DNA from 3 places in the Heyndrickxia sp. FSL W8-0423 genome. Region 1 is predicted to be linked to each of the others. Evidence: riboswitches for the same ligand, from Rfam matches in the RefSeq annotation. Region 1 holds a riboswitch; each other region holds the start of a gene.
The links. Region 1 has a riboswitch for S-adenosylmethionine ahead of MKY81_RS00620 (methionine ABC transporter ATP-binding protein). Riboswitches for the same ligand answer to the same signal wherever they lie in the genome.
Positions count from the first base shown of each region.

Region 2: linked by a shared signal. The riboswitch ahead of MKY81_RS02855 (methionine ABC transporter ATP-binding protein) and the one ahead of MKY81_RS00620 (methionine ABC transporter ATP-binding protein) in region 1 are both predicted to bind S-adenosylmethionine.
Region 3: linked by a shared signal. The riboswitch ahead of ssuE (NADPH-dependent FMN reductase) and the one ahead of MKY81_RS00620 (methionine ABC transporter ATP-binding protein) in region 1 are both predicted to bind S-adenosylmethionine.

Region 1 covers NZ_JBBPBE010000001.1:126,961-134,942, forward strand. Annotated here, with positions in the region: gene solA (N-methyl-L-tryptophan oxidase) at 166-1,299, opposite strand; gene MKY81_RS00610 (MetQ/NlpA family ABC transporter substrate-binding protein) at 1,367-2,209, opposite strand; gene MKY81_RS00615 (methionine ABC transporter permease) at 2,276-2,938, opposite strand; gene MKY81_RS00620 (methionine ABC transporter ATP-binding protein) at 2,928-3,962, opposite strand; SAM riboswitch class I at 4,102-4,206, opposite strand; gene MKY81_RS00625 (YfcC family protein) at 4,393-5,820, shown strand; gene MKY81_RS00630 (M20 metallopeptidase family protein) at 5,898-7,058, shown strand; gene MKY81_RS00635 (vWA domain-containing protein) at 7,138-7,982, opposite strand, start outside.
Region 2 covers NZ_JBBPBE010000001.1:581,748-589,729, reverse strand. Annotated here, with positions in the region: gene MKY81_RS02885 (Dph6-related ATP pyrophosphatase) at 1-53, shown strand, start outside; gene MKY81_RS02880 (hypothetical protein) at 333-806, opposite strand; gene MKY81_RS02875 (L,D-transpeptidase) at 909-1,247, shown strand; gene MKY81_RS02870 (hypothetical protein) at 1,483-1,710, shown strand; gene MKY81_RS02865 (hypothetical protein) at 1,769-2,002, shown strand; gene MKY81_RS02860 (spore germination protein) at 2,032-2,268, shown strand; SAM riboswitch class I at 2,397-2,514, shown strand; gene MKY81_RS02855 (methionine ABC transporter ATP-binding protein) at 2,607-3,632, shown strand; gene MKY81_RS02850 (methionine ABC transporter permease) at 3,622-4,284, shown strand; gene MKY81_RS02845 (MetQ/NlpA family ABC transporter substrate-binding protein) at 4,323-5,168, shown strand; gene MKY81_RS02840 (M20 family metallopeptidase) at 5,259-6,455, shown strand; gene brnQ (branched-chain amino acid transport system II carrier protein) at 6,642-7,976, shown strand.
Region 3 covers NZ_JBBPBE010000001.1:2,754,804-2,762,785, reverse strand. Annotated here, with positions in the region: gene MKY81_RS14020 (NUDIX hydrolase) at 12-629, opposite strand; gene MKY81_RS14015 (class I SAM-dependent methyltransferase) at 668-1,513, opposite strand; gene MKY81_RS14010 (LLM class flavin-dependent oxidoreductase) at 1,725-3,083, opposite strand; gene ssuE (NADPH-dependent FMN reductase) at 3,104-3,658, opposite strand; SAM riboswitch class I at 3,741-3,844, opposite strand; gene MKY81_RS14000 (ABC transporter permease) at 3,957-4,637, opposite strand; gene MKY81_RS13995 (osmoprotectant ABC transporter substrate-binding protein) at 4,655-5,572, opposite strand; gene MKY81_RS13990 (ABC transporter permease) at 5,582-6,235, opposite strand; gene MKY81_RS13985 (betaine/proline/choline family ABC transporter ATP-binding protein) at 6,247-7,398, opposite strand; gene MKY81_RS13980 (GbsR/MarR family transcriptional regulator) at 7,669-7,982, shown strand, end outside.

The sequences.
Region 1 (7,982 bases):
GTTTGTTCCTTCTGCCCGAATGCCTAAGTTCAGGAAAGAAAAGCAAAATGTTTATTAAGGCTAATTTAAAGAGGATAGCAAACAGCTATCCTCTCGAAGAATAATACATTTCAATTCCCCAATAGAAAATGACCGGTTCACATCCCCCTTCTATCCTTCTCAAAACTATCGATTCAAAGCAAACAATGAAATATCATGCTCCGTTTTCCCATTCACAGCTAACTGACTGAGCACTTCACCCATGACACTCGCAAATTTAAAACCATGTCCAGAAAATCCACATGCCAGAATGACCTGATCATTTTCAGGGAGTGTGTCGATAATAAAATGATGATCACTGGATTGGGTCATTAAGCAAGTCCTTCCTTCGACTAGCGATCCATTTGCTTCAGGAAGATAAGTTTGCAGAAAATCTCGAAGCTCCCCTTCATCCGATTCATAGGCTCCAAAATTTTGAGAATGTTGATCAGGGTCGATCGGTTGCCCGCCGTCTGTTCTTCCCAACTTGATTCCCGTGCCATCAATATTTGGAAAACCATAGAACATTTTATCGACATCATCTACGTAAAAGGATGGGAAATGGCCAATATCAAATTTGCCTTTTGGTGTTTTAAACCAACTTACTACTTTCCGTACGGGTTGAATCGGAAGCTTTAGATTTGGCAAAAGCTTCGATGCCCATGCACCTACTGTTACGATGATTTTTTTTGCGTAGAATTCCTCATCAGCTGTAATCATCTTAATCCCATTTTCATTATCCATTTCGATTTCAAGGACAGGCGAATTCGTGACAAGTTTGGCTCCGTTTTCTAAAGCCATTTCTTTATATGCCTGAATAGCCTTTTCACTATAGACAAGTCCTGATTCTTTTTCAAGACAACCAATATAGTGTTCAGGAAGGTGAATTTCGGGCCATTTTTCTTTAATTTCGTTTCCGGATAAGACTTCCAGTTGCAGATTATACTTCTTTGCTGCTTCGATGGTTTCATGAAGGAATACCGAATCTTTCGGTCCCAATCCTAGCACGCCCGTTTTTTCAAATATTTTATACCCACTCTGCTCTTCTAACTCGGTCCACAATTGCTGGGCTCGTTGAACTAAGGACACATACTGCCGGCCTTCACCGTATGCATGACGGATCATCCGTGTCCCTCCGTGGTGACTGCCATGATGATGGGGTGGATCAAAGGCATCAATCAGTAAAGTCTTTACCTGTTGCTTAGCTAAAAAAGCACCCGCAGCCATTCCCATCGTTCCGGCACCGATAACTGCGACATCAAAAAAGGATTCCTGTTTCATCTCGTAATCTCCTAACGATCAATAGATAAGGGCTGTTTAATAGAAATAAACAGCCCATCGTATCATTTTAGTTTTGTTTATAGTCATCTAAATAAGAAACTGGTTTAACAACCGGAACTGCCGCACCTTTGAAATGATCTTTGATGAAGCTTGTCACCTCGTCATCGTGATAAATATCCACAATTTGTTGTAAAGTCTTATCATTTTTGCGTTTCGTTTGGGCAGCAATAATATTTACATAGGCTTTATTGCTGGCATCTTCACCAAATATCGGGTCCTTGGAAGGATTTAATCCGGCATTGATAGCCATATCACAGTTGATAATTGATGCTGTTGCATCGTCTAAGCCACGAGCTGTTTGTCCTGCATCAACCGGTGTAATTTTAAGATTCTTAGGATTATCAACAACATTTTCTACTCCGCCGGCGCCAGTAAAGCCATCTTTTAATTTAATAAGACCAGCTTTTTGCATAAGCAAGAGGGCTCTTCCTAGATTCGTAGGGTCTTTCGGGATGATAATTTGGTCCCCATTTTTGATTTCATTAATGTCTTTAATTTTTTTAGAGTACATTCCCATTGGCCAAATGCTAGTCGTCCCGATTGCGGATAAATCTAATTTACGATCCTTTTTGAAGCTATCAAAATAGACGACGGTTTGAAATGCATTAATATCAATTTCTCCACTGTCTAAAGCGAGATTAGGCTGAACATAATCATCAAATTTTACAATTTGAATATTGATTCCTTTATCTTTTGCCAGTTTTTTAACGAGATTCCATGTTGGAACTTCTGCTGACGATGTACCTACTTTCACTGTTTTGCTGTCCCCGCTTTTTCCTGAACTACTGTTTGATCCACACCCGGCGAGAATAATTAGTAAGCCGAGTAAAATAATTGCTAGTTTTTTCATACTCCTGATTCCTCCATGTAGTTTTTTATTATAAAAAGAATGACCTTTTACAATCGTTGATGTGGTTTATTTTCGTCTTAACTTTTTCGCAATAATATTTCCTAGTGATTGAACGAGTTGAACCAAAATGATTAGTGTGACGACGGTAATAATCATTACTTCGGTCTTAAACTGGTTATATCCGTACGTAATCGCTAAATCACCGATTCCTCCACCACCAACAGCTCCTGCCATAGCTGAAGCACCAATTAATCCAATGGTCGCAATCGTTAAGGCTAGAACTAACGAGCTTCGGGCTTCGGGAAGTAGAAATCTCCAGATAATTTGCCACGGTGTTGCACCCATCGCTTGTGCTAATTCGATGGTACCGTGATCCACTTCTAGTAAAGAGTTTTCAACTAATCGACCGATATAAAACGCTGTATAGAGAACAAGTGGGACAATTGCTGCCGTCGTCCCAATCGACGTTCCGACCACTAATCGGGTGAAGGGGATAATGGCCACGACTAGGATAATGAACGGTACGGAACGAAAAATATTGATGATGACATTAAGAATATTGAAAATAATTTTGTTCTCAAGAATCCCATTTTCTCTTGTAATAACTAACACAACCCCGATGGGCAAACCAATAATAATCGAAATAATTAATCCGACTATTACCATATAGAAGGTTTGATTTATAGCTGTCAAAAATTCCGGCCAGAACCAGCTCCAATCAAAAGCCATCTTCTGTCACCTCCTTAATTACTGCATCATGCTCTTGTATGTAATGGACGGCACGATGGATTTCATCCGCATCTCCTTTTAGTTCTACAATTAAATTTCCAAAAGGTTTCCCTTGGAGCTCCGTTATCATTCCATGAAGAACATTCAAATCGATTGAAAACTGTTTGGCTATATTCGATAATAATGGTATATTCGTTGATGCCCCTTTAAAAATAATCCGATAAATACCATGTGGGTTCGCTTGACTGCTCTTTTCAATCAGCTTTTGTACCGATTTAGGAATGGTATCGTTCAAAACGGTTCGTACGAAGCTTCTTGCAATAGCCGTTTTCGGTTCAGTAAACACGTCGATTACCGAACCTTGTTCAACAATGATTCCTCTTTCAATGACCGCTACCTTATCGCAAATATCGCGTATTACATTCATTTCGTGAGTGATCATCAAAATAGTAATTCCTAATTCATCGCGTACCTTGCGTAATAATTCCAGCACTGCCTCCGTCGTATTCGGATCAAGGGCTGATGTTGCTTCATCACAAAGAAGAATATCGGGATCAGTTGCCAACGCCCTTGCGATTCCAACCCTCTGCTTCTGCCCTCCAGATAGTTGTTCGGGATATTTATCCATGTGATCCTCTAACCCGACAAAGGATAATAATTGAGTGACTTTCCTCTGAATTTCATCCTTCGGTTTCCCTTCTAAAATGAGCGGCATTGCCACATTGCGGAAAATGGTTTTCGAATGCAATAAATTATATTGCTGAAAAATCATCCCGATTTTCTTTCGTTGTTTTCGTAATTCACTTGGTTGTAGGGATAAGAGATCCACACCATTGATTAACACTTTTCCAGCAGTAGGTCGTTCTAATAAATTCACACAACGGATGAGAGTACTTTTTCCAGCACCACTAAATCCTACAACCCCAAAGATTTCCCCTTTCTCTACTTTCAAATTAATTCCTTTTAATGCATGAACCTTATTCTCTTTTCCATACGATTTGTGGATATCTTCTAGTACAAGCATGTTGTTTTCCCCTTTCAAAAACCAATACGAAAAGCGTAAGCGCCTTGCTTAGCCCCGACAAGCAAATGTTCTTTCAGGTTGGTTGCGCTAGACAATAAAAAAAACCACAATCATCCGAAAGTGGTTAGCGTCTATCTAAACCTTATCTTTCAGAATGATAACATTCTGCAGGAATTAGCACCTTTCATATATAGAAGGTTGCTGGACGTCATCGGGCCTGTCCCTCAGTCTCTCTGGATAAGTTATTCAATTTAAAATTTACTTAATACTATAAAATTAATCATTAATTGTCAATACTTTTTTTGAATAAGAGTGATAGGCTTTCTTTGGTAATACAAAAATATTAAACTATTCTTGCATAACCAATGAATATATATTACAATTGGTTGCATAAAAATTCATATCAATTATTTAAAAAGGAGTTTACAAAATGCCCAACACTCTTCTTCAATTTAAACCAAAAAATCAGTCCCCTCCTCAAGATCAGGAGAAGAACGTTAGAAATATCAATGCTTTTGTCCTTATTTTCTTCGTGATTATTATTGCTGCTGTATTAACATACATTGTACCTGCGGGGGAATATGATCGAGTAGATAAGGATGGCCGAACGATCGTTGTTCCTGATTCGTTTCATTTGACGGACTCGTCTCCGGTTGGCTTTTTTAAAATATTCACTAGTATTCATACGGGAATGATTCAAGGTGCTGGAATAATCTTTTTCGTATTAATGGTCGGTGGTTCTTTCGGTATTTTAAAGGCGACAGGTGCTCTTGATGCATTGATACTGACGATTTCAAAAAAGCTCGCCAATCGTGAACTGCTACTTATTCCTGTTCTTATGTTGTTCTTTGCAGCAGGTGGGACCTTAATGGGTATGGCAGAGGAAACTATCATCTATATAGCGATTATCACCCCACTGGCAATAGCCTTAGGATTCGATGCAATGGTCGGATTTGCGATTGTTTCTCTCGGAGCAAATATTGGATTTATGAGTGCCATAATGAATCCATTTAATGTTGGGGTCGCACAAAGCATTGCAGAATTACCAACATTCTCAGGCATTGGCCTCCGACTGGCATTGCTTGCTACATTTTATATCGCAGGAGTCCTATTCGTTTACCGCTATGCCAAAAAAGTTAAAGCACAGCCAGAACTACGGTTCCTAGGAAACTTCCAAAAAGGAAACACAATTGCATCTGATGTAAAGTTAGAAACTCGCCATAAGTGGGTCCTTACTGTTTTCTTACTTAACTTTGTTGTATTGATTACAGGGGTTTTAAAATTCGGTTGGTATATTACAGAAATCGCCGGTTTGTTCCTATTGTTCGGTATCCTCATCGGAATCATTGGAAAATTAAATCCAAACAAAATGGCGGATAGCTTTATGGATGGAGCAAAGGAAGTAATTGGTGGCGCATTAATTATCGGTTTCGCACAAGCCATTCTCGTTGTATTCCAAGATGGAAAATTAATGGATTCCGTTTTGTATTATGCTTCTTCCCTTTTAAGTCAGTTATCACCCGCATTAAACGCAGTAGGAATGTTTTTTGTCCAGCTTTTCCTTAACTTTCTTGTTCCATCTGGAAGTGGACAAGCCGCGCTTACGATGCCTATCATGGCTCCGCTATCTGACTTAGTTGGTGTAACTAGACAGACAGCCGTATTGGCATTTCAGCTCGGGGATGGCATCACCAACTCTATTTTTCCAACGGCAGGGGTATTAATTGCCGGCCTTGCTATCGCGGGCATTCCATTTACGAAATGGTTCAAATGGGTACTGCCATTTATTTTTATCGAGATCGGAATCAGTGTCGTATTCCTACTCATCGCCCAAGCAATTCATTATGGACCGTTTTAAAATAATATCCATGAAACAGGAAGAATTGCACCTTATGTCTAATTAAATACTCAATAAAGAATTTCGGAGGGTTCATCATGTTACAGACAAAACTAGTAGATTCAGCCTTAAAAGCTTGGACAATTGAACAACGCAGGCATTTTCATATGCATCCAGAACTGTCAGGTCAGGAGTTTGAAACTGCCGCTTATGTAAAGGAGAAATTAGCTGAGTTCGGCATTCCCGTCGATTCACGTTTCTCGGAACCAAATGTAATCGCCTATTTTAAAGGCACCGAAGGAAAAAAGACGGTTGCACTTAGAGCCGATATGGATGCTCTTCCTCTTTACGAAGAGGGTGACAAGCCATACATATCAACCGTTCCCGGTGTTATGCATGGTTGCGGACACGATGGCCATACAGCGATATTACTCGCCGTTGCGAAATGGATGAGTAGCCATCCCGACCAAGTGAAAAACAATATTGTATTTATTTTTCAAAGTTCCGAAGAAGCGTCACCAAGTGGGGCACAACAGCTTGTCAAGGAGGGAGTATTAGATGGAGTCGATGTGATTTATGGTATTCATTTAATGTCAAGGCTTCCGCTAGGCAAAATTGGCTTTGCATCCGGCTTTGCCATGGCCTCCAGTGATGATTTCGATATTACGATTGAAGGTGTTGGCGGACACGGTGGCCAACCACAAGACGCAGTGGACCCAATTTATATCGCGACACATCTGATCCAAGCCTTTCAGTCCATTGTCAGCAGAAATTTACATCCATTACATGCCGGCGTGATCTCTTTCGGTGGAATGCAGGCCGGAAATTCCTACAATGTTATTCCGTCTGAAGTGAAACTACAAGGGACGATTCGAGCAATGACATTCGAGGCTGCTGAACTAATGAACAAAAAAACAGCTCAATTAACAGAGTCCATTTGTGCAAGCTTTGGGGCTAAGGGGCACTATCAATTTATCGAAGGGACACCACCATTGTACAATCACCCTGAAGCATGTGAATATGCGTTAAAGGTGATCCAAGATATATTCGGTGAAGAAGCGTTTGAACCAATGGAACCATCCATGGGGGCTGAAGATTTTTCGTATTATTTAAAGGAAAAAACAGGTGCCTTCATTAATGTAGGCATGCAAAGTGAAAAAAGCAAATACCCGCATCACCATCCTTTATTCGATATTGATGAAGATGCGATCCCTACCGCCATTGAGTTGATGATTCAATTGGCATTGAATGGTGAATAGATTCATATTGAAGCACACTCTTCCTATCGAGTGTGCTTTTCGTTGTTTTAGTAGTCCCTTGTTTTAGTAGTCCCTTGCTTTAGTTTCCATTTTTCTTATCAATCGTTTCTTTAATTTTTTTGTTTCCCTCATCTACAAATTTCCTCCACTCATCATTGCCATTATCGACAACTTCTCTCCACATAAGGTTACCTGTATCGACTGCATACTTCCATTTACTATCCCCATAACTAACAATTTTAGAGAATAATTGTCTAGCCGGATTACTGTAATCCTCAAATCGCGTTTTTAAATATTCCCCTGCTTGTTTCATTCGTTCTTTTTCACGAATGCTTTTTTCTTTCATGCTTTCCTTCGTGTTTATTGCTAATGTTTTCTTTTCTTCTTTTAAGTCAATTGCTTTTCTTTTTCCTTCTTCCTTCCATTCGATCCATGCTTTTTGAATTTCTTCATATTGTGCTCGTAAATACTTTTTCAAATCACGTTCCGAATTAACATACGTAAATTCACCGTTTCCAGCACTCGCCACATTTTTCAGTAATTTCTGCCCCTTATTATCTACGTCAAACCCAATTATGTTTACAACCGTTTCAATATCTGCCGACACTAACGCTTTTGCGGCCTTGACTGGGTTCCCACCACATGTTTCAATGCCGTCGCTTACTACATATACGACAACCTCATCCGTATTTTTAGGAATATCTTCTTTTACTTTATTTAACGCAAGACCAATAGGCGTCCAACCCGCTGGTTTTACCTTTTTCAATGATTGGTTAAATTTTGACTTGTCAAAGCGACCATTATAAAAATTCTCTGAACTGCTGCAAGACATTTTTTTATCAGAATCACTTCCTGTGCCTTTATGACCATAAACTCGCATTGAAATGGTGGCATTTTCCGGAATTTGCTCAGCGAATTCAAGAA
Region 2 (7,982 bases), 450 kb from region 1:
CAAAAATCGTTCAGGATCACTCTACTAAACTGGACATTTTTCTAAATGATTAAAAAAATGAATTGAGAGGAATATTTTCACTTTATGATAATAAATATTCCTCGTAAGAAACCACACTATTTATTGTTTCAATAGGCTAATTTCTAAAAAATATTGTTACTTCTAACGGTAATAAAAGCGCAGAGTGGATTGAAGCGGAAGGCACTTGACTCCTGCAGGATTAGCTGGAAAGATGAGACCCCGCAGGGAGCGAAGCGACGAGGAGGCTCATCACCAGCCCTGCGGAAAGCAAGTGCCTGTAGCGGAAAGGAACGGTCTATTACGAAAGCTTTTTAAACATGAAAAATACTATCTAAAACGGCTAATGGATGTTCATAACGACGTCCAAACTCACTTCCGGTATAAAAATACTCAGGTGTTTCCAAATAACTTGAAAGTGTTTGTTCCTTTTTAATCTCCCATTTAAGCTGGTCAATCATATGATCAAACGTATAGGAAGCTGACTGATTAGGAGTATTATATTTAACAGAAATAGAAGCGATTTGCTCTCTATCTTTCATGATAAAAATATCATTTCCGTCATTAGTAAAGGCCTTAAATTCTAATGAATCATAAGCAGCCGTGACTGAATGGTGACTTGTCCTAACAACAAATCCTCTCTCTCTAAAATAATCTTCAAAAGAAGCAAGAAATTCATCGACTTTGATTTTCATTCCGGTCAATACATTGTTTTCATAGAGTTGTTTGTTCTTTTCTTTTAAGTGAATCAATTCCGCTTGTAAGTCTTTTATTTCCGTAGTACTCATATCATCATATCTCCTTTTTTATTTCTTCCTTTAATTTTATCAAAAAAATACGGTAGGCAACAAAATGTAATGATTCATATGGTGGTATAGGAGGTGGTACGAATGGTATATGAAATACATGTGTCTACATCTAAGCGTCGCTTAGCACTTTTGAATAACGGCCGGGTAGTTAAAATCTATCCAATCGGAGTGGGGAAAATGTTAACACCAACGCCGAAGGGTACGTATAGAATCATTAATAAGCAGCCAAATCCGGGCGGACCATTTGGAGTAATGTGGATGGGACTATCAAAACCACATTACGGAATTCATGGAACGAATAATCCTGCATCAATCGGGAAACTGGTCTCCCATGGTTGCATTAGAATGTATAACCAAGATGTTTTATCCCTATCTAAAATAGTACCGATTGGGACGAAGGTAAGGATAAGTCAGTCATGATTTTACACTCAATGGAAATTATGTAGCCCTAAAAAATAAAGTGAACAAAAAGATAAGATAAATATAAGGTTCTTCTTTGGAGTATGAAGAATATAAATTTTATAAAGGGTTCACTTGAAGGGAGGATAGGTGTCAAGCCAAATCAATTTTGTTTAAACGAAACGCAAATTCTTGGATACCAAGTGTGAAAGATAAACAAAATGGTCCAAATGAATAAAGAAAGGGAAATGGAATCATGGTCTTTGAACCTATTCAAATTAATCTTAGTGAATTGAAAATCAATAGTTGTGACCATTCGAGTGCAATTACTCTAGGATCTGCAGTTATCGTTGGCAGAAGAGTGGTTGCAAAGAAAAACCAACCAATTGGTCAACTTTTATCAGATCGTACCACTGTTATATCCTCTAAAAGTTTTACAATTGATGACGATATTGAAGACTTCTTTCGCACAAAAGGCATATAATCAATTAACCCTGTCCCTTTAGGTCGATGGTCTGATATAAAACATAGGAGGTACGAATATGTTATTTGCACCAGCAGTGATTAATCTTCAGACCTTTAAACTGAATTCAATAGATCACACAGCGGTATTAAATATCGGGCAATGCCAGCTATTAGATATTTTTGTCGCCTATAAAAGGAATCAAGGAATTGGAGAACAAAACGGTGATGGGGTTCGGATAATCTTACCTGTTTCATCCGTGTTAGACTCAGATTTCATTGATAGTCCTGCAGTTAAAAATAGTATTGTTTAGTTTGATTTCGTAAATAAGGAGTGACATGTATGTTTTTTTTCACACCTATGGTTGTTAATCTTCTCGGATTTAAAATTAATTCAGTCGATAACTCCTCTGTTATAAACGCTGGGCCAGTTCAATCAATTGATCAATTTACGGCTTATAAGCGAAACCAAGCTTTTGGAGAACTAAACGGTGATTTATCTCCAACCACTTTGCCTATTACAGCAATTGTTGATCCGGACGTAAGTGACAGCCCCGCTGTTAAAAATAGTGTTATTTAGTCGTACTTTTTCTAATTGTATAAGTTCAGCTAAATAAATTTAACAAATTTTTAAAAGGCTATTGACTTATTATATTTTTCGAAATAATATTAAGACTATTAAATTACAAAATTAAATAAAATGACTATGACTTATCCAGAGAGGTGGAGGGACTGGCCCTTTGAAGCCTCGGCAACGGGTTTGCATTTATGCAAATACCGTGCTAATTCCTGCGAATCGGGGTTTTTTCGATTCGAAAGATAAGAAGTAGATTGGTTAGTTTATACGAACCCTTCTTCTTATCTGTTCTTGGATAAGAAGAAGGGTTTTTTATTTATTGAAAGGGAGGATCAAGCAACATGATTAAATTTGAAGGTGTAAGCAAAGTGTTTCAGTCAAAAGGCAGAGAAGTGGCAGCTGTGCAGGATGTTTCTCTTTCAATCGAAAAGGGTGAAATATTTGGTGTAATTGGTTTTAGTGGTGCTGGAAAAAGTACTTTGCTTCGACTGGTAAATCTTTTAGAAAGGCCAACATCAGGAAAGGTAATTGTTAACGAACAAGAAAATCTCTCCCTATCAGAGAAGGAACTTCGAAAGATGAGACAAAGAATCGGAATGATCTTCCAAACCTTTAATCTATTTAACTCAAGAACGGTGTTCGGAAATGTTGCCTATCCGTTAAAAATAGCAAAAGTGCCGAAACAGGAGATTAATAGAAGAGTAACGGAACTGTTGCAATTTGTCGGGTTAGCTGATAAAGCAAATTATTATCCTGAACAACTGTCAGGAGGACAAAAGCAGAGGGTGGGAATTGCGAGAGCACTAGCCACTTCACCAGACATTTTAATTTGTGATGAAGCGACATCGGCTCTTGATCCGGAAACAACGAGCGATATTTTGACACTATTGAAGAGGGTAAATGAGGAATATAATGTGACGATACTATTGATTACTCATGAAATGCAAGTTATTCGAACGATATGTGATCGTGTTGCTGTGATGGAGAATGGACGAGTGATTGAAGAAGGTAGCGTCTTTAATCTTTTTACTAATCCTACAACTAAAACAACAAAAAACTTTATTAGCTCCGTCCTAAACGACAAAATCTCACCGCAACTTTTTGAAAAATTGTGCGGAAATAAGTCTAGTCATCTATACCGGATTATTTTTACCGGTGAAGAGACGAGTAAACCATTGCTATCAAACATTGCAAAGTCCTTTGAAGTAGATGTAAATATTCTTTATGGAAATATTAGCGAAATACAGGAAGTTCTCTTTGGTAATTTAATTGTTGAGTTACAAGGGAATCAAGTAGAGATAGGAAGAGCTGTTAATCATTTGCAACAATATGTAGAAGTGCAGGAGGTTACAAGTCATGCAAGTTGATTGGAGTACATTTTGGCCAAGGATATTCCAAGCATCCGGTCAAACGATAACAATGGTTATTTTTACACTGATTTTTGCAACAATATTTGGCTCAATCATTGGGTTGCTCCTTTTTGTGACAAGAAAGGGGAATATTTTAGAGAATCAAACGGTTTCTACGATTCTTAATATCTTAATTAATATTATTCGGCCAATTCCATTCATTATTTTTTTAGTAGCGATTAGTCCTTTGACCCGTGCTGTGATGGGGTCAACTATCGGAACGGCCGCTGCCATTTTTCCGATGACTATTGCAGCATCCTTTGGAATTGCTCGCGTTGTCGAGAATAATTTAGTGTCTATCGATCCTGGAATCATCGAGGCGGCAAAAGCGATGGGTGCCAGTAAACTTCAAATTATTTTTGGCGTATTAATTCGAGAAGCATTAGGACCATTAATCCTTGGTATAACCTTTATTACAGTAGGATTAATCGATTTCTCCGCCATGGCTGGAACTGTTGGTGGCGGAGGTCTCGGAGATTTAGCAATGACATATGGTTATCAGCGATTTGATAAATCTGTCATGATTGTTACGGTCGTGCTATTGATTATCCTTGTTCAAATTGCTCAATTCATTGGAAACTATCTAGCAAAAATTTTCTTGCGAAGATAATGAATAATACAAAACATCAGAAGAAAAGAGGAAACAATGTGAAAAAGACAATTTTATTAAGTGTTATTGCAGTATTTATCTTTTCCCTTTTAGCTGCTTGCGGAAAAGAAACGAGTGGCAACTCTAAAGTGGTGACCATTGGTGTAACCGGGTCGGATGGACAAATGTGGGATATTATTAAGGAAAAAGCAAAAAAAGAAGGGATTACGATTAAGTTAAAAGAGTTCTCGGATTATACGATCCCTAACCAGGCATTAGCAGATGGAGACATCGATTTAAATGCATTTCAACATATTGCTTTCTTAAATCAATTCAAAGAAGAACATAAATTAGATATTACACCAATTGGAACAACACAAATTGCTCCTATGGGTATGTTTTCAGACAAATACAAATCACCAAAGGAAATTCCTGCAGGCGGAGAGATTGCTATTCCAAATGATCCGTCTAACCAGGCACGAGCCTTATTATTGTTACAATCAGCGGGTTTAATCAAATTGAAAGATGATTTCGGCCTTTTCGGTGATCCAACTGGAATCATAGATAATCCAAAAAAGTTAAAGATTACCCCTGTTGTTGCACAACAGACTCCACGAGTATTAAAAGATGTTGCAGCGTCGGTAATTAATAATGGTGTGGCGGGCCAAGCCGGACTGAATATTACGAAAGAATCCATTTATTTAGAGGATCCCAATAGTGATTCGGTAAAACCTTATATCAATATTATTGCCGCACGTTCGAAAGATAAAGATAATAAGACATACGAAAAAATTATAAAGATCTATCATAGCAAAGAAGTGGAAGAGGCGGTTAAAAAGGATACAAAAGGCGGATCAATTGTAGTGGATATGCCAATTCAAGACCTTGAAAGTATCATTAAATAGGAAGAAGTTATTCAGGAAACGAAGGATAATAACTATTTAATTCCGATTAAATCTATGCGATAAATCACATATAAAAGGAGAGAATGAAGGATGACAATCCAAACGAAAAGTTTAAGAGGGGTAATTAATCAAAGTATTGAAGAGGCTAAACAATTGTATATTGAAACAAGTCACAAAATCCATAGAAAACCTGAAATTGGAAACCAAGAATATTTCGCATCAAAAACATTAACCGAAATTCTTGAGAATGCTGGATTTACTGTAACACGTAATGTAGCTGGACATGAAACAGGATTTGTTGCAAGAAAAGCAGCAGTTAAAAATGGTCCGAAAATCGCCTTTTTAGCTGAATATGATGCATTGCCGGGTTTAGGTCATGCATGTGGACATAATATTATCGGCACGACAAGTGTTGCTGCTGGCATTGCCTTAGCAAAAGTAATTGATGAAACAGGCGGTGAAGTGATTGTTTTTGGAACACCCGCAGAAGAAGGAGGGCCAAATGGCAGTGCAAAAGGAAGTTTTGTCAAACATGGATTGTTGGAGGGAATCGATGTCGCGCTTATGATTCATCCATCCGGAAAAACAAGTTTAACGTCTCCGTCTCTTGCAGTCGACCCTCTTGATTTTCATTTTTACGGGAAAGCGGCACATGCTTCGGGTTCACCCGAAAAGGGAATAAATGCGCTAGATGCTGTTATTCAATTGTTTAATGGTATTAATGCATTGCGCCAGCAACTACCTACAGATGTACGGATTCACGGCATCATTACTCATGGTGGTGATGCACCTAATATTATTCCAGAATATGCTTCTGCTAGATTTTTTATACGTGCCAGTACATGGAAACGAGCCGAGGGAATTTCAAAGAAAGTCCGAAACATTGCCGAAGGGGCAGCTCTTGCAACAGGCAGCACAGTAAAAATAGAACGATTCCAAAATGAAGTACATGATTTTATCATTAACGATTCTCTTGATCGAGTTGTTGGGGAAGAACTATCTTTATTAGGAGAAAAAGTTTTTTCTGAAAAAGGGAAAGGAATTGGATCAACAGATGCAGGTAATATTAGCCATGTTGTGCCAACCGCCCATCCACATATCAAAATTGGACCGGATGATTTAATTGGTCATACGAATGAATTTCGTGAATGTGCAGGCTCATTAGAAGGGGATAAAGCGTTAATAACTGGGGCGAAGGCATTAGCATTCACAGGATTTCGTCTATTAACAGATTCACGCTTGCTTGCAGGAATTCGTGCAGATTTCGAAGCAAGAAATATAAAATAGCACAGGAAGAGGTGGTAGATGATACCACCTCTTTATTAATGATATTTCAAAATATTTTTAGAAAATCTCCGAGAAATATGTTATTATTATTTGTCCTTAAATGAGACATATATTTTTCAGAATGTTTTACTATTTTAATATAAGAATTACTATTAATGGTACATTTCGTTTTCTCGGAGGTAAGTAATGAAGAAGAAAGAATCATTTACATTTATAATAGCGATTGGCTTTATGCTATTCGCTTTATTTTTTGGAGCGGGAAATTTAATTTTTCCAGTTATGCTCGGTCAATCAGCAGGTACAGCGATTTGGTCGGCAAATGCAGGGTTTGTGATAACTGGTGTTGGTTTACCTCTACTGGGAGTACTTGCGTTAGGATTCTCTGGTAAAAGCGATTTAAGATCGCTTGCGAGTCGAGCACATCCAATTTTTGGATTGATTTTCACAACTATTCTTTATTTAGCGATTGGTCCGCTATTTGCTATACCAAGGACCGGGAGCGTTTCATTTGAAATTGGTGTTAAGCCTTTTCTGCCTGCTCATGTAAGCTTTATACCATTATTACTATTTACTGTACTTTTTTTCGGAATAACGTGCTATTTTGCTTTAAATACATCGAAAATTGTGGACATAGTAGGTAGAATATTAACTCCTTTGTTATTAATTTTTATTGGAATATTGATTGTAACGGCAGTCATTCATCCGATGGGGAAATTAAGTATGCCCACGGAGTATTATATGAATCATTCTTTTTTTAAAGGCTTCCAAGAAGGCTATCTAACAATGGATACATTAGCTGCTTTTGTTTTTGGAATTATTGTCATTCAAGCCATTAAAGATAAAGGGATATCAGGTAAAGGAAAAATTATGATGACCTGTTTGAAGGCGGGATTAATTGCGGCGGGTCTCCTAGCAATCATTTACACCACTCTATCCTTTATTGGTGCGTCAAGTGTTGAAGAACTGGGCATATTAGATAATGGTGCAACAATCTTGGCTGGTGTATATCATCATTATTTTGGCCAATATGGACGGATATTACTAGGATTTATTGTAGTTGCTGCATGTTTAACAACGAGTATCGGCTTAATATCTTCTAGTGCTATCTATTTTCATAAGATGTTTCCGATGGTGTCCTATAAATTATTCACTATCATCTTATCTATAGTTAGTACAATATTTGCTAATGTTGGATTAATGAAATTAATTAGCATTTCAGAACCAATTCTCGTTGCGATTTACCCATTAGCTATCTGTTTAATTTTCTTAACATTCTTTCATTCACTTTTCAAAGGGAAATCGGAAGTATATATATGTAGTTTATTATTTACATTTATCATTAGTGTTTTTGACGGGTTGAAAGCAACAGGCATTCAAATTCATTCAATTGATCAGCTGTTATCTAGAATTATCCCTTTATATACTGTTGGTATGGGGTGGCTGCTTCCTGCTATAATTGGAGGAATAATTGGATATATAATTAGCATGCTAAAAAGAAAGAAACATAAGTGTAACAATTGAAATCAT
Region 3 (7,982 bases), 2.6 Mb from region 1:
ATTTAAACAATTCAATCAAAATATATACGTTCATCTGAACTATTTGCTATTCTTATTGCCATCTCAATTTGTGATTTAGTATTTCTGGCTTCTGATAGTTCAGGTAGTTCATTTTCAGCAAAAAAGCTTACATCACTGGTTTCAATTCCTTCTAAAGACATCCCGCCAATAATTTCGCATTGGATGAAAACTTTATATACATGATAAAGTGAAGGTGGATGTGGATGATACTTTTTATCTAGAATTCCTAATAGTTTAACTGCTTTTACATCGTAGCCTGATTCTTCCTTTACTTCTTTAACAGCAACTTCGCTTGGCGATAATCCAATGTCCGCCCATCCTCCAGGTAACGCCCACTTGTTATCTGTCTTTTCTTTGACCAATAGAATTTTCTTATTTCTTAAAACAACAGCTCGAATATCTACTTTTGGTGTTTGATAGCCTGTTTCATTTGCAAATAAATCTTTTATAAAGGTTGTATCCATATTTGTCTGATTGGATAGGATTTCTATACTAATCTTTCTTATTAATTCAAATCTCTCCTTGTCATAAATATCATTAGAATAAGTTAACCCTGCTTGGGCAATTGCTTGTAACTGTTTCACCCATTCTAGCCATTTTAGTTCCATAATCATTCACCTTTTTATTTCATTTTTCTAATTTACATTTAGTTTGCTGTAAAAGCATAGACTGACAAAGGAATAATTTTATTTACTTTAATATGCTCTTCTAGCATGTTTTTTTCAGATTGAAGGAGTTCTTTAAGCTTTATAGGTAGTTCACCATTTTTTTGTAGTTCTTCATCAAATTCTGTTAAAACATTATGTATTTCCCATTGACCATCTTGTATATCTGGGGAAAAAATAGATGTTTCATTCGTGATTGTCCAACCAGCATGTTTTGCGATTTTTATTATTTCATTTGGGGTAAATAATGTTCGTACATTTGATTCACTGTTGTCCTTAAACGACTCAAGTTGTGCTTGAATAAGAATAGATAAAAAATGAGAATACTGTTCAATTTTATGAATGTTTGTATCCCATTCTGCAAAACATAATTTTTTTCCCCATTTTTTAATTTTGCTCAGTATTTCAAATAATTCTTTTTTTGACTTTAAATACCACGAGCAATGTGATAATACGATACAATCAAAATATCCATCTGGAAAATCTATTTCAGGGGACAGTATATCCACATTAAAGTTCATATTAATCTGCTTACCTAACTTTGAATGTGTTAAATACATTGCAGAATCACCTAATGATACCGGACTACCGTAAGATTCAGAACCAATATCTACTCCTTGAACTAGACCACTTTCTCCTACATAATAGGCAAGCACTGCTGTTGTATCCCCTTGACCGCAGCCTATTTCAAGGACCTTATCCCCTTTTTCAATTTCCCAAAACTCAACTAGTTTCATACGATGCTTTGTTTGTATCCTTTGAATATCCCGCATTTCTATATTTGCAGCCATACAATCAACTATGGTCTCTAATACTTGTTTATTCATCAATACCCTCCAAATACAAAAAGATAATTTCAAAAAATCCTTTGATATATAAAACTTCGATAATCTATAAAATAATCCTTCTTTTTAAACATTCAATCCACCAAGCGGAATAGGCGTTTCAAAATGGCTTTTATTTCAGCCAATTCTAGTGCTAATAGTAAAATATGAAAAACCTTATTTCGTAGTTTACGAGAATAAGGTTTTTCATATTTTAAACAGGTATTCTCCTATTTCGATGTTGTCTAGCTGGATGATGTTCATGTAAAAAATCATTTCCAAATAATTTTTTCCGGAATGTCCCTTCTTCATATTTTTTTCTGACTAATCCACGCTCTTGTAGAATTGGTATGACAAATTCTACGAAATCCTCAAAGGTTCCAGGCGTAATCGCATAAGCTATATTAAAACCATCTACTCCCGTTACTTCTACCCATTCCTCTAATGAGTCCGCAACTTTCGTTGGAGAGCCGACAATAACTGGACCTAATCCACCAACCCCAACAAATTCTGCTACTTCTTCTACAGTAAACTCTGAGTATGACTTCAATGCTGACTGAATAGCATCGTTTTTCACATATTGAATTTTCTCTTGTGGATTAAGTTCCTCTAAATTGAGTCCAGTCCATCCGCCAACTAATGCTAGTGCACCTTCGTAGCTCGCGTATTTTTTGTATTCATTATATTTCGCTTCTGCTTCTTCTTGTGTCGGGGCGACAATTGGGGTAATAAGAGTTAGAATTTTTATTTCTTCTGGTTTTCTTCCAGCTTTAATAGCTTCTTCCCGAAAAGCTTGAACTGTCTTTTTCGTACTTTCCATTGTAGTTGCGCCAATGAAAACTAGCTCTGCATGCTTTGCCGCAAATTTTCTGCCTCTAGAAGATGCACCCGCTTGAAAGATAACAGGTGTTCTTTGAGGTGATGGTTCACATAAATGCGCACCTGGAACTTTATAATACGTACCCTCGTGTTCAATATCATGAACTTTACTCGGATTCGTATAGATCCCCTTCTCTTTATCTACAATAACGGCGTCATCCTCCCAACTCGCTTCCCATAATTTGTAGACAACATCCATATATTCATCAGCAATATCGTATCTATTATCATGACTAAGCTGTTTATCAAGGCCGATATTTAATGCAGCACTATTTAAATAGGAGGTAACAACATTCCAGCCGATACGCCCTTTCGTTAAATGATCTAAAGTAGAGATTCTCCTGGCAAACGTATATGGATGTTCGTAGCTTGTTGAAGCTGTTAATCCAAATCCTAGATGTTTTGTTACTTGAGCCATTATTGGAACGACAAATGCCGGATCGTTTACCGGTACTTGTGCACCTTGGCGAACTGCAGGATCCCTTGAGCCTTGATAAACATCATAAGTACCTAACACATCAGCTAAGAATATCGCATCAAAACAACCCTTTTCCAAGACCTGCGCAAGATGAGTCCAATATTCTGCATCTTTATAAGTAGAGGAGCGATCTTCTGGGTGTGACCATAAACCAGGGGATTGATGACCTGCACAATTCATATCAAAAGCATTCAAATAGATTCTTTTTTTTACCATTTTCAGACCTCCTAAATTTTTTACAAAGATTGCGCTGTAAATTGTTTGAGCTGTTTAATCGACTTAACAAATCCGTCAACCTGCTCAGATAATCGTTGAATCGACTCAATATGTGTCAGAGGATTTCGTTTATTGGATTTGTCAATAGCACTTTCTAAAATATAAATTCCTTGTAAAGGATTTCCCTTTAATGTTGTTATGAGTGGTTTTAATGCATAATCTAGAGCGAGTAAGTGCGCACCACTGCCTCCTACCATTACAGGAAAAACAGGTTTTCCCTTAAGTATTCTTTCAGGCAATAAATCAATTAATGTCTTTAATACACCTGTGTAGGATGCTTTATACACAGGTGATCCGATAATGACGCCATCTGCATTTATAATCGTTTGTGCCAAATGATTAATATCCGGACTGTCATAACGGCTATTTACTAAATCTAAAGGTGAGAAATCGACAACTGAAGCATACGAAACAGAAATCCCTTCTTTCTCTAATAAAAATTGAACATGTTTCAACACAAGATCTGTTTTGGACTTATCAGATGGGCTCCCACATAAAATTACTACTTTACTCATATCACTAACCTTCTTTCTTATAAAATTTTTCAAGCAAAAAGTCCCCTTTTCAAAAAGAAAAGAGGACTCCTCAATGCGTCATCTCTTATCTTCCAAGCGAATGCTTGCTGGAATTAGCACCTTTCTACCTAAGTAGAGGTTGCTGAAGCTTCTTCGGGCCAGTCCCTCGGCTTCTCTGGATAAGAATTATTTAATTGTATTAATAATAATATTTGAACATTTAATATGTCAAGATTAATTCTGACTTTTTTTATCTGAATTATAAGTCTTGTTGTTGGTCTACACCCTCTGTTCCATATTATGCAGCTTCCTTCATTTCTAATTTTACTTCTTTTTTCTTTTTCACAGGAGATAGGATTCGTTCCAGCCAGCCCATCAAAAAGTCTGCAGCAACTGCCATTAATGCAGTCGGAATCGCTCCAGCCAATATTATGGACGAACCGTTCGTTACATTCGTACCGCGGACAATAATATCACCTAGTCCACCTGCTCCGACAAATGTTCCGATTGTTGCAATCCCAATTGCGACAACTAGTGCGTTTCTGAGACCTGCCATAATAACGGATAATGAAAGTGGCAGCTCAACCATTCTTAGTATTTGAAATTTCGTCATCCCCATCGCTTTTCCGGACTCCAACAAGAATTGATCGACATTAACAATTCCTGTATAAGTGTTCTTTAAAATTGGCAAAAGTGAATATAGAAATAATGAAAGGACTACTGTATTTGTTCCTAACCCCATAACTAACATTAGGACCGATAACATCGCTAAGGCAGGAATCGTTTGGATAATATTTGCAAGTGAAATTACCCACGTACTAAGCCTGCGGTATCGCGCAATGATGATTCCAAACGGAATAGCAACAATCGCAGCAAAAATTACCCCGTATGCTGACATTAGAAAATGTCGATAAAACTGTTCCCAAACATATCCACCATTGTGAGCGTAATAATCAAATAATCCTTGTATCGTATTCAATTCACACACCTCCAGTCTTACTCAAAATAGTTATTTTCCTCTAAAAACTCTTTAGCAACAACAGAAGGCTCTTTCATTTTCCCATCGCTTTCATAATTCAATTGCTGCATTTTTTTCGTACTAATCTTTCCAACCAGCTTTTGTAAGATTCCTTTTAGTTCAGGATGTTTTTTTAATACATCATTTCTAGCAACAGGCGATGCGTCGTAAGGTGGGAAGAAATGTTTGTCATCTTCCAGTACCTGAAGATTATATGCATTGATTCGGCCATCCGTTGTATAAGCTAAAACAACATCCATTTTTCCGCTTTGGACTGCTTTATAAACGAGACCGATTTGCATTGGGAAGGTTTGACCGAATTCGAAGCCATACTCCTTCACAAAACCTTCGTAGCCATCCCCTTTTCGTTTTAACCATGAATTATCAACACCTAAACTCAAGTCTTTCACCATTGGTTCTAATTGGGAAACTTTTGATATGTTATTTTTTTCAGCAAAGTCTTTCGTTACAGTAAATGCATACGAATTGGCGAATCCATATGAATCAAACCATGTTTGATCAAAACGTTTATCAAATTCTTTCTGAACAATTTTTAATGCCTTTTTTGGATCGTTCACTGGATCCATCCCAAGAGCACCCGGCAAATCGGTACCTGTATAGCGTGCAGCTGAGATATCAACATCCCCGTTAAGCATTGCTTTATGCAAAACGATGGATGAACCTAAATTGTTCACCAAATCCACCTTTAAATCCGTATAATGTTCGATCATATATTTTTCCATATATCCAAGAATTTGTGTTTCTGTTGTTGTCACCATACCTATCGAAATCGATTTATCTGAAGATGCACTTAAACCAGGTAAAGAGCATCCACTGATGATCAATGAGATTGACAAAACGAAGACGACAAACCATTTTCGTTTTTTCATACTAATGCTCCTTCCTTATGCAGCTTGTTCTAATTTACGTATCCCTTTCGGTGTTGCCCAATTTTCAAGTTTTCCTAATAAGAGATCGACAAGCAGAGCAAGAATTGTTACCGGGATTGCCCCTGCAATAATAAACTCTGTTTGATATAAATTAAGTCCACTAAATATATAGTCACCAAGTCCACCTGCACCGATGAAGGCAGCAAGTGTTGCCCATCCAATTAAATAAACGGTAGACAATCGAATACCAGCCATAATAACCGGTATCGCTAATGGAATTTCGACATAGCGAATCCGTTCCCATCCAGTCATACCCATCCCGCGACCTGCCTCAAGCAAGTTTCGTTCGATCCCTTTGACACCTATATATGTGTTTCTCAAGATGGGTAGGACTGAATAGAAAAATAACGCAACAATTGCAGGCACCTTTCCAACACCTAGAATCGGAATAAAAAAGGCTAAAATAGCGAGACTCGGAAAGGTTTGGATGACACCAGCAATACCCATGATTACTCCTGCTAATTTCGGTGTTCTCGTTAAAGCAATCCCTATCGGAACGGCAACAATTATTCCTAGGAAAACAGCAATGATAGAAATATAGAAATGCTGCCATGTTTTAAATAATAACTCGCTCCAATTACTAGTTAAAAATTGTATAATGCTATCCATCTAGCTCCCTCCTAGCCAACATTTTTCGTTTCAATCTCCTCTTGTACATCACCCCAAATAGAATCGTAGACAATATCTACTAAACTAGCTCTAGTTACAATCCCCACTAAACGATTGTGGCCATCGACTACAGGAACATATTTCATTCCCATTTTTAATATTTTTCGAATCGTATCTCGGACTAATGTTTCTTTTTCAACAGCAAATACTTCCGTTTCTAATACATCCGCTACTTGAACCATTTTCTTGCGATTTTGATCTATTATTTCTACATCAATATATCCTTTTAAAACTTGGTTTCCATCGACTACGAGGAGAGAATCTACGCGTTTCTCTTTCATAATTTGAATCGCTTCTGATAGAGATTTATCTTCCGTAATTGTTATTGGGTTAGAGTTCATTACTTGCTCAACCGTTTGTATATTTGGTCTTGCTTGTAATAAACGTTCTTTACCGATAAATTCTTCAACAAAGTCATTGGCTGGGTCACGTAATATCTCTTCTGGAGTACCAACTTGGACCAATTGACCATCTTTCATAATCACAATACGATCTGCTAGTTTCAGAGCCTCATCCATATCATGCGTTACAAATACAATTGTCTTACCGAGCGTTTGTTGTAGCTTTTTGAATTCGTCTTGTAAGGAATCCCTTGTAATAGGGTCAAGTGCTCCAAACGGTTCATCCATCAGAATTAATGGTTGGTCTGCTGCAAGTGCACGAAGAACTCCGATACGTTGTTGTTGTCCACCGCTTAACTCATGTGGATAGCGATCTAAATAATCCTCTGTCATGTTAACAAGTTTGAGGAGCTCTTTGGCACGTGCCCGACGTTTCTCATCTGGCCATTTTAATAGTTTTGGTATGAGTGATATGTTTTGTTGTATGGTCATGTGAGGAAATAAACCGATTTGTTGAATAACATACCCAATTTCTCTTCTAAGTTGTACTGGGTCCTTTTCCATTATGTTTTTTCCATTAATATAAATAGTGCCACTTGACGGTTCGATTAGGCGATTAATCATTTTCATCGTTGTCGTTTTCCCGCAACCACTTGGACCGATGAAAACGATGAACTCACCTGGTTTAAATTCTAAATTTAAATCTGAGACTGCTTTCTTTCCACCTTTATACACTTTTGTTACATGATCAAATTTAAGCAAAATGATGACACCTCCACAATTTTCATAAAGTACTTACTTATTTATTCACCTTTCAATTGTATCGCACACTTTATAAAATAAAAAGTTTACAAATTTTATATATTGTATAGATTATACGCAAATTCGTGAGTGTATATTGTTAAAAACGACATTATTCATACTATTACTTATTAATGCTTTAGTATACTCCCTGTATTGCTTGTTTATTTTTCCACTAAAATATGATACATTGACTTAGTAAATTAGGTGGTTGAAAGGAGCCTACTACCTATGGATGAGAAACCATTGAAATTAATTAATCAAGCTAAAGAACAATATATAGAGAAGATTGCAGATAATATGCGTACGTATGGAGTATCCACTACGGTTGGTCGTGTTCTAGGTATTATTTATATGAACCGGAAACCGATGACGCTTGATGAACTATCTGCTGCAACTGGCATGAGTAAAACAAGAATGAGCCAAGTCGTTCGCGAAATGCTTGATATCAATATTGCCGAAAAAGTATTCGAAAAAGGTGTTCGTAAAGATATTTATGATGTCGAATCCGATTATTACGAAACCTTTATTTCTATCTTCACCTC